DNA from 2 places in the Arthrobacter sp. FW305-BF8 genome. Region 2 is predicted to be linked to the other one. Evidence: riboswitches for the same ligand, from Rfam matches in the RefSeq annotation. Region 2 holds a riboswitch; the other holds the start of a gene.
What was found. Region 2 has a riboswitch for glycine ahead of gcvP (aminomethyl-transferring glycine dehydrogenase). Riboswitches for the same ligand answer to the same signal wherever they lie in the genome.

Region 1: it holds a riboswitch for glycine, as region 2 does, so the genes downstream of both, gcvP (aminomethyl-transferring glycine dehydrogenase) here and gcvP (aminomethyl-transferring glycine dehydrogenase) in region 2, are expected to answer to the same signal.

The regions. Positions count from the first base shown of each region.
Region 1 is NZ_CP084561.1:1,107,788-1,112,628, forward strand. Features, by position in the region: gene LFT45_RS04960 (MFS transporter) at 1-1,232, opposite strand, end outside; gene LFT45_RS04965 (TetR/AcrR family transcriptional regulator) at 1,306-1,845, shown strand; glycine riboswitch at 1,971-2,069, shown strand; gene gcvP (aminomethyl-transferring glycine dehydrogenase) at 2,252-4,841, shown strand, end outside.
Region 2 is NZ_CP084561.1:300,396-305,236, reverse strand. Features, by position in the region: gene purU (formyltetrahydrofolate deformylase) at 1-178, opposite strand, end outside; gene cycA (D-serine/D-alanine/glycine transporter) at 178-1,677, opposite strand; glycine riboswitch at 1,823-1,920, opposite strand; glycine riboswitch at 2,125-2,225, shown strand; gene gcvP (aminomethyl-transferring glycine dehydrogenase) at 2,374-4,841, shown strand, end outside.

The DNA.
Region 1 (4,841 bases), 810 kb from region 2:
TCCGAGATCGCTGCGGCCGCTCCGGACTTGTCCGCGGGCACCGCTCCGAGAATCAGGTCGTTCGAGATGGTCTCGGCAGATCCCACACCCAGCGCCAGAATAAGGAGGGCGGCCAGCAGTGCTGTGGGACCGGCGTCGTGATTCCCGAACGCCACGAGGGCGTAACCGGTGGCGCTCAGCGCCAGTCCCGCGGCCACCACGAAGCCGGGGCGGACCTTCCGGACCAGCGGAACCACCAGCAGTCCCGCCACCACCATGGCCGTAAGGGCAGGCAGCATCGCCGCGCCGGATTGCGAGGGCGACATGCCTTCAAGCAGCTGCAGGTGCTGGGCCAAAAACAGGATGAACCCGTTGTAGGAGAACAGCGCCAGGACGTTGGCCGTGATTGCAGTGCTGAACACCCGGTTCCTGAACAGCGATAAGTCCAGCAGCGGGGATGCGAGGGCCCGCTGCCGGCGGACGAACACGAAACCCATGCCCAGGCCAAACGCCAGAACTCCGAGGGACTGCACGCCGGGGCCGTGGGTGGCCAGTTCCTTGATGCCATAGACCACCGGCACCATGGTCAGCATGGACAGTGCAATGCTTGGCCCGTCCACCCGTCCCGGGCTGGGGTCCTTGGACTCAGGTATGAGGAAGCGGCCGAAGACCAGCGGCGGCAGCATGATCGGTACGGCCACGAGCAGGACGGCGCCCCACCAGAAGTGCTCCACCAGCCAGCCGCCGAAGATCGGCCCCAGCGCGGCGCCGCCGGAGAACCCGGCAGCCCAGATGGCCACCGCCAGCCTCCGCCTGCCGGGCTCCCGGAAGATGTTGCGGATCAGGGACAGCGTGGAGGGCATGAGCATGGCACCGAAGAATCCCATGGCCGCGCGGCCTGCAATGAGCCATTCGGCGCTCGGGGCGAAGGCTGATGCCGCTGAGACCGCCGCAAATCCCGAAATGCCGACCAGCAGCAGCCGGCGGCGCCCGATCCTGTCGCCAAGGCTACCCATGGCGACGAGAAGTCCGGCCAGGACAAGGGCGTAGGCGTCCACTATCCACAACAGCTGCACGCCCGAGGGGTCCAGGGTGCGGGCGACCGCGGGAAGGGCGAACGTCAGCGCGGTGTTGTCCACGGCCACCAGGAGGACAGGGAACATCAGCAGGGCAAGGGCAAGCCAGTCGCGCGCGCCGCCACCGCCGGACGCCTGGGCGGCAGGTGTGCGCTCCCGGGGAAGGGCTGGGTTCATGGTCATAAGTTAACTATACCGTCTGGACGGTATAGTTACAGATCTCCCGCTGCGAAGGGGCATGATGGAAGCCATGCCCAGAAAACCGGTCGCCCGCGGCGCAGTGCTCGATGCGTTTGAATCCCTGCTGATCGAGGTGGGGGAGCGTGCCGCCACACTTGACGCCGTGGCCGCCCGCGCTGGCGTGTCCAAGGGCGGGCTGCTGTATCACTTTCCGAACAAGGAAGCGCTGATCAGTGTCCTGCTGGACAGGCTGGACGAGTTCGCGGAGGCGGATGCCCAGGCCATGGCGGCGGCTCCAGAGGGTGCTGCCGCCTACTTCATCAAATCGTCCGTCTGGGCGGACACCCCGCTCGACCGTGCGATCGTGGCCGCCACCAGGCTCGCCGAGGTGGCGCACGAGGAGACCCGGCGCCGGTTCGCCCATATCCAGCAGCGGTGGCTCGACGAGATTGCCCGCGACGTCGGACCTGGCCTCGCGAAGGCCGTCCTCTATATGGGGGACGGGCTGTACTTCAACGCCATGCTGTCCATCGGCCCGGCCGCGACGCCGTCGGAGACCGCGGCCGACGTCGAAAGCCTTCTTGCGGCCCTCGACCGGCTGCGGGGGTAAGCCGGCTGCGCGGGTAGTTGCGCGCCGGGGGTGGGCCAGCCCACGCCGCCACAGTTTGCAGACGCGATCCCGGCGTAGGAGAATGGCCTCTGTGACAGCTGTCACCGCTCAACTGAATATGCCTTTGATCTGCGGCGGGAGAGTCCTGCAAGTAGGTACAAGCAGGCGCCGTAGGAGCAAAACCTCCCCAGGAATCTCTCAGGCCCATGTACCGCCGCGGCAAGGCAACTCTGGAAAGCAGCAGGCTGCCCGCATTGAATGTTCCGCCACCGCGCGGACGGTTCAGGGCATGCTGTGCTCACCGACGGTGCAAGCGACGCCATAGACAAGCGTCGCGGAAACTCTCAGGTCCAATACAGAGCGGGGAGGAACCCGAATCACTGTGGCGTACCCTGCGCCCTTAGTTATGGAGTTCCTTTTGACCGTAGATTCAGCCTCCGCCTCCTTCGTCGACCGGCATATCGGTGCCCGCCGGCAGGCCGACGTCGAAGCCATGCTCAAGGCCGTCGGCTACGAGACAGTCGATGCACTGGTTGACACGGCAGTGCCGAAAGACATCCGGCAGGACTCCCCGCTCGAGCTCTCCGCCGCGCTGAGCGAAGTCGAAACCCTCGCCGAACTCCGGAAGCTCGCGGCCAAGAACAAGACCGCCGTCCAGATGATCGGCCAGGGCTACTACGACACCGTCACGCCGCCGGTGATCCGCCGCAACATCCTCGAAGCGCCCGCCTGGTACACCGCGTACACGCCGTACCAGCCGGAGATTTCCCAGGGCCGCCTCGAGGCCCTGCTGAACTTCCAGACCATGGTCCAGGACCTGGTAGGCCTGCCGATCGCCAACGCGTCGCTGCTGGATGAAGCAACGGCGGTGGCCGAGGCCGTACTGCTGATGCGCCGGGCCAACAAAAACAAGGACGCCAAGGACGGCAAGACCGTCCTGGATGCCGACTCCCTGCCGCAGACCATCGCGATCGTCAAGGGCCGCGCCGAGGCGCTTGGCTTCGAGGTCGAGGTCGCCGACCTGTCCAAGGGACTTCCCGACGGCGACATCAACGGCGTCGTCCTCCAGCAGCCCGGCGTCTCCGGCCGCGTCTTCGACCACACCGGGGTCATCGCCGCCGCCAAGGAACGCGGCGCCCTGGTCACGGTGGCCGCCGACCTGCTGGCTCTGACGCTCATCACACCTCCTGGCGAGCAGGGTGCGGACATCGCCGTCGGCTCCGCCCAGCGCCTGGGCGTCCCGCTGTTCTACGGCGGACCGCACGCCGCGTACATGGCCGTGCAGAAGGGCCTTGAACGCTCCCTTCCCGGCCGCCTCGTGGGCGTCTCCAAGGACAACGCCGGCACTCCTGCCTACCGCCTCGCGCTGCAGACCCGCGAGCAGCACATCCGCCGCGAGAAGGCCACCTCCAACATCTGCACTGCGCAGGCGCTGCTGGCCATCGTGTCCTCCTTCTACGCCGTCTACCACGGACCGGAAGGCCTGAAGGCGATCGCCGAAACCGCACACGGCCATGCCAAGACCCTGGCCGCCTCGCTTAAGGCCGCCGGGCTGGACGTCCTGCACCCCAGCTTCTTCGACACCGTGACGGTTTCCGTCCCGGGCAAGGCCGCCGGCATCATCGCCGCCGCCGAAGAGAAGGGCATCAACCTCCGCAGCATCGACGCCGACAGCGTCGGCATCTCCACCGATGAAACCACGACGCCGGCCATCGTTGCTGACGTTCTTGCTGTCTTTGGTGCCACGTCAGTGGGGTCCACGGGCAGTTTCGCCCTGGATGCCGCGGTCGAGCGTTCCTCCGCGTACCTGCAGCACCCGGTGTTCAACACGCACCGCTCCGAGACCCAGCTGCTGCGCTACATCCGCAAGCTCTCCGACCGCGACCTGGCGCTGGACCGCACCATGATCCCGCTGGGCTCCTGCACCATGAAGCTGAATGCCACGGCCGAGATGGAAGCCATTTCCTGGCCGGAGTTCGCCTCGATCCACCCGTTCGCACCGGATTCCCAGACCGAGGGCTGGCGCGAACTGATCGATGGTCTGGAAGCCGACCTCGCCGAGATCACCGGCTATGACCAGGTGTCCATCCAGCCGAACGCCGGCTCGCAGGGCGAGCTCGCCGGGCTGCTGGCCATCCGCGGCTACCACCTGTCCCGCGGTGATGACCAGCGCAACATCTGCCTGATCCCGGCCTCGGCCCACGGCACCAACGCGGCCTCCGCGGTGCTGGCCGGCATGAAGGTCGTGGTGGTGGCCACCGCCGCCGACGGCACCATCGACCACGCCGATCTGTACGCCAAGATCGAGGCACACAAGGACGCCCTGTCCTGCATCATGATCACCTACCCGTCCACGCACGGGGTCTACGACGCCGACGTCCGCGAGGTCTGCGACGCCATCCACGCGGCAGGCGGCCAGGTCTACATCGACGGTGCCAACCTCAACGCGCTCGTCGGGCTCGCGCAGCCGGGGAAGTTCGGCGGCGACGTCTCGCACCTGAACCTGCACAAGACCTTCTGCATCCCGCATGGCGGCGGCGGTCCCGGCGTCGGTCCCGTTGCGGCCAAGGCGCACCTCGCTCCCTTCATGCCCGGCGATGCGGCCACCTGGACCGAAGGCAACGACGTTCCGATCTCGGCTTCGCGCTTCGGTTCCGCCGGCGTGCTGCCCATTTCCTGGGCGTATGTGAAACTCATGGGCGGCAGCGGCCTGACCGAGGCCACCAAGTCCGCGCTGCTCGCCGCGAACTACGTCGCTTCCCGGCTGAACGAGTTCTTCCCGGTCCTCTACACGGGCGAAGGCGGCCTGGTGGCGCACGAGTGCATCCTTGACCTGCGCGAACTCACCGCCAAGACCGGCGTCACCGCTGAGGACGTGGCCAAGCGCCTGATCGATTACGGCTTCCACGCGCCCACGCTGGCGTTCCCGGTGGCCGGCACCCTGATGGTGGAACCCACCGAGTCCGAGGACCTGGGCGAGATCGACCGGTTCATCA
Region 2 (4,841 bases):
CGAACTGCTTGAGGTCAACGATGTAGCACTCCTGCCTGAGCAGGAAATCCGCGACCGACTGGACGATTCCCAGCGAGTCCGGGCAGTGGAAGGTGAGCACGAACTCCCCGCCGGCAGCGGGATCCTGGGGCCCGCGGGCCCGGCCCGCCGCCGTCGGCCTTTCCTCTGTCCTGATCATCACTTGACGCTTTCCTTCTCCTCGAGACGCCGGCTCGCATGCTCGCGGGCGGCGGTCTCCTCAGCCTGGAGTTCATCCTGGAAGGCTGCGTAGCGGGCCAGGTGCGCGGGCCGGCGGCGCAGAACCAGCCAGGCCGCACCGAGCAGGACGAACCAGACAGGGGTGACCAGCAGTGCGGTCAGGGTGTCGGGCTGGGTGGTCAGAGTCCACAGCACGAAGGCGAAGAACGCGAAGACCACCCACACCATGGGGATGCCTCCCGGCATCTTGAACTTTGAGGCCGTGTGCAGGTGCGGGCGGCGGCGCCGGAAGGCGATGTAGCTGGCGAGGATGATCGACCAGACGAAAACGAAGCAGACGGCCGAAACGGTGGTGACCATGTCGAACGCCTTGCCGACGTCCTGGCCGGCGTACATGAGCACTACGCCGGAGAGCAGAAGCACGCAGGACAGGAACAGGGCGTTGTTGGGTACCTTGCGGCGGGACAGGCTGCCGAACGCGGCGGGCGCGTCGCCTTCCTGGGCCAAGCCGTAGACCATGCGGGAGGTGGAGTAGATTCCGGAGTTGGCCGAGGACATCGCCGAGGTCAGCACCACGAGGTTGACCACCGTGGCGGCGGCCCCGAGTCCGGCCAGCGAGAACATCGCAATGAACGGGCTGTGGCCGGCGGCGAACTGGGTCCAGGGCGTGACGGACATCAGGATGATGAGGGCACCCACGTAGAAGAGCAGTACACGGATCGGGATGGAGTTGATGGCCTTGGGAAGGTTCTTCTCCGGGTTCTTGGCCTCTGCGGCCGTGGTGCCCACCAGTTCGATGCCCACAAAAGCGAACACAGCGATCTGGAAGCCGGCCACAAAACCCATGAATTCATTGGGGAAGAAGCCCCCATGGCTCCACAGGTTGGTGAAGCTTGCCTGTCCGGCGTCGCTCTGGAAACCACTGAAGATCATGAACATGCCCACGATGATCAGGGCGGCGATGGCGATGATTTTGATGAGGGCGAACCAGAATTCGGTTTCACCGAATGCCTTGACTGTGGTGAGATTCAGCAGCAACAGGATGGCCACGGTGGCCAGGCCCGGGATCCAGAGGGGCAATCCCGGCCAGAGCTCGCGGGAGTACCCGGCAATGGCGATGACGTCCGCAATTCCTGTGATCACCCAGCAGAACCAGTAGGTCCATCCGGTGAAGAACCCCGCCCACGGCCCCAGCAGGTCGGCGGCGAAATCGCTGAAGGACTTGTAGTTCAGGTTGCTCAGCAGCAGCTCGCCCATGGCCCGCATGACGAAAAAGAGCATGAAACCGATGATCATGTACACGAAGATCACGGACGGGCCGGCCGCGGAAATGGTTTTGCCGGAGCCCATAAACAGGCCCGTGCCAATGGCACCGCCGATGGCGATCAGCTGGATGTGCCGGTTGCTCAGCTGCCGCTCCAGGCGGGGAGCCTCACCGGCTGAGGAACCGGCTGGGGAGGCAGGGGGATGAATCGTCATAAGGAACTCCATCGTTCAAGTGGCAAATAGCCACACTGATTCGGTTCCTCCCCACTCTGTCTTGGACCTGAGAGATTCCGCGGACATGGTCTTCCGCTTGCACCGTCGGTGAGACAGGACGTGCCTGCCTGCTTTCCAGAGTTGCCTCGCCGCGGCGGTACGTGGGCCTGAGAGTTTCCTGGGGAGGGTTTGCTCCTACGGCGCCTGCTGAACGTACCGGCAGGGCTCTCCCGCCGCAGATCGTAAGCATTTTCAGTTATTTGAAAAAATGTATGTGTGCCGGCGGCGGCCGTCTTGCCGGCCCGGGCCGGTCAGTGCAGCCCCGCTGGCCACCGGATCAGTGTGGTCTCCGTCACGAAGAAATGTCAAACGGGGACCTCCGATTTGGTCTGGGCGGAATTGTCCCGTAACCTGTGAGCCGAATCACCCCACATCTTCATAGCCTTTCGAACCGTGGCGGGAGAGTCCTCCCAGTCATTCACCGGGCAGGCGCCGTAGGAGCAAATCCTCCCCAGGAATCTCTCAGGCCCCCGTACCGCCGCGGCTAGGCAACTCTGGAAAGCAGTTCGGGTAACCGGGCTCACCGACGGTGCAAGCGGAGAATCATGTCCGCGGAATCTCTCAGGTCCAATACAGAGCGGGGAGGAACCCAATCCATGCCGTGCCACCCGTGGCCGGCCAGACCTGGAGTTCCTCATGACGATTCAATCTCTTCCATCAACCTTCGCTGACCGGCATATCGGCGCCCGGCGCAAGGCCGATATCGACACCATGCTCAAGACTGTCGGCTATGACACTGTCGACGGCCTTGTGGATACCGCCGTTCCGGCGTCCATCCGCCAGGAGAACCCCCTGCTGCTCACCGCCGCCCTGAGCGAAGTTGAGGTCCTGGCGGAGCTTCGCCGCCTGGCCGCCAAGAACAAGACCGCCGTGCAGATGATCGGCCAGGGTTACTACGACACCGTCACCCCGCCGGTGATCCGCCGCAACATCCTTGAAGCCCCGGCCTGGTACACCGCGTACACCCCGTACCAGCCGGAGATCTCGCAGGGCCGGCTGGAGGCGCTGCTGAACTTCCAGACCATGGTCCAGGACCTGACCGCGCTGCCGGTCGCCAACGCGTCGCTGCTGGATGAAGCGACGGCGGTGGCCGAGGCTGTGCTGCTCATGCGCCGGGCCAACAAGAACAAGCAGGCCAAGGACGGCAAGACGGTCCTGGACTCCGACTGCCTCCCCCAGACCATCGCGATCGTGCTGGGCCGCGCCGAAGCCCTCGGCTTCGAAGTGGAGGTCGCCGACCTGTCCAAGGGACTTCCCGACGGCGACATCAACGGCGTCGTCCTCCAGCAGCCCGGCGTTTCGGGCCGCGTCTTCGACCACACCGGGGTCATCGCCGCCGCCAAGGAACGCGGCGCCTTGGTCACGGTGGCCGCCGACCTGCTGGCTCTGACCCTGATCACGCCTCCGGGCGAGCAGGGCGCCGACATCGCCGTCGGAACCGCCCAGCGCCTCGGGGTTCCGCTGTTCTTCGGCGGCCCGCATGCCGCCTACATGGCGGTGCGGGCCGGCATGGAGCGCACGCTCCCGGGCCGCATCGTCGGCGTCTCCAAGGACAACGCTGGCGCGCCCGCCTACCGGCTGGCCCTCCAGACCCGCGAGCAGCACATCCGCCGGGAGAAGGCGACGTCCAATATCTGCACCGCCCAGGCGCTGCTGGCCATCGTGTCTTCCTTCTACGCCGTTTACCATGGCCCCGACGGCCTGAAGGCAATCGCCGAGACCGTCCACAACAACGCCCGCGTCCTCGCCACCGCGCTCAAGACGGCGGGCCGTGAACTGGTCAGCGACTCCTTCTTCGACACCCTCACTGTGCGGGTGCCCGGCAAAGCCCACAAGGTCATCACCGCCGCGGAGGCCCGGGGGATCAACCTGCGCCTCATCGATGCGGACACCGTTGGCGTCTCCATTGATGAGACGACGACGGCGGAGGTGCTGTCCGCCGTGGCCGTCGCCTTCGGCGCCGGTCCCGTAGGGGACGCAGCGGGATTTGAACTCCCCGAAGCCGTACTGCGCACCTCCGGTTACCTGGAGCACCCGGTGTTCAACACGCACCGCTCCGAAACCCAGCTGCTGCGCTACATCCGCAAGCTCTCCGACCGCGACCTGGCGCTGGACCGCACCATGATCCCGCTGGGCTCCTGCACCATGAAGCTGAATGCCACGGCAGAGATGGAAGCCATTTCCTGGCCGGAGTTCGCATCGATCCACCCGTTCGCCCCGGATTCCCAGACCGAGGGCTGGCGCGAACTGATCGATGGTCTGGAAGCGGACCTCGCCGAGATCACCGGGTACGACCAGGTGTCCATCCAGCCGAACGCCGGCTCGCAGGGCGAGCTCGCCGGGCTGCTGGCGATCCGCGGCTACCACCTGTCCCGCGGTGATGACCAGCGCAACATCTGCCTGATCCCGGCTTCGGCGCACGGCACCAACGCGGCCTCCGCGGTGCTGGCCGGCATGAAGGTGGTCGTCGTGGCCACCGCCGCCGACGGCACCATCGACCACACCGACCTGTACGCCAAGATCGAGGCGCACAAGGACGCCCTGTCCTGCATCATGATCACCTACCCGTCCACGCACGGGGTCTACGACGCCGACGTCCGCGAGGTCTGCGACGCCATCCACGCGGCCGGCGGCCAGGTCTACATCGACGGCGCCAACCTCAACGCCCTGGTCGGGCTCGCGCAGCCGGGCAAGTTCGGCGGCGACGTCTCGCACCTGAACCTGCACAAGACCTTCTGCATCCCGCACGGCGGTGGCGGTCCCGGCGTCGGCCCCGTTGCGGCCAAGGCGCACCTCGCTCCCTTCATGCCCGGCGATGCGAACAACGCTTCGTTCGAAGGTGGTGTAGCGGGCGCTGTCGGATCAACAGGCGTCGCCATTTCCGCTTCGCGCTTCGGCTCCGCGGGCGTGCTGCCCATCTCCTGGGCCTACGTAAAGCTCATGGGCGGCGACGGCCTGACCGAAGCCACCAAGTCCGCGCTGCTCGCCGCGAACTACGTCGCTTCCCGGCTGAACGATTTCTTCCCGGTCCTTTACACGGGAGACAGCGGCTTGGTGGCGCACGAGTGCATCCTGGACCTGCGCGGCCTCACGGCGAAAACCGG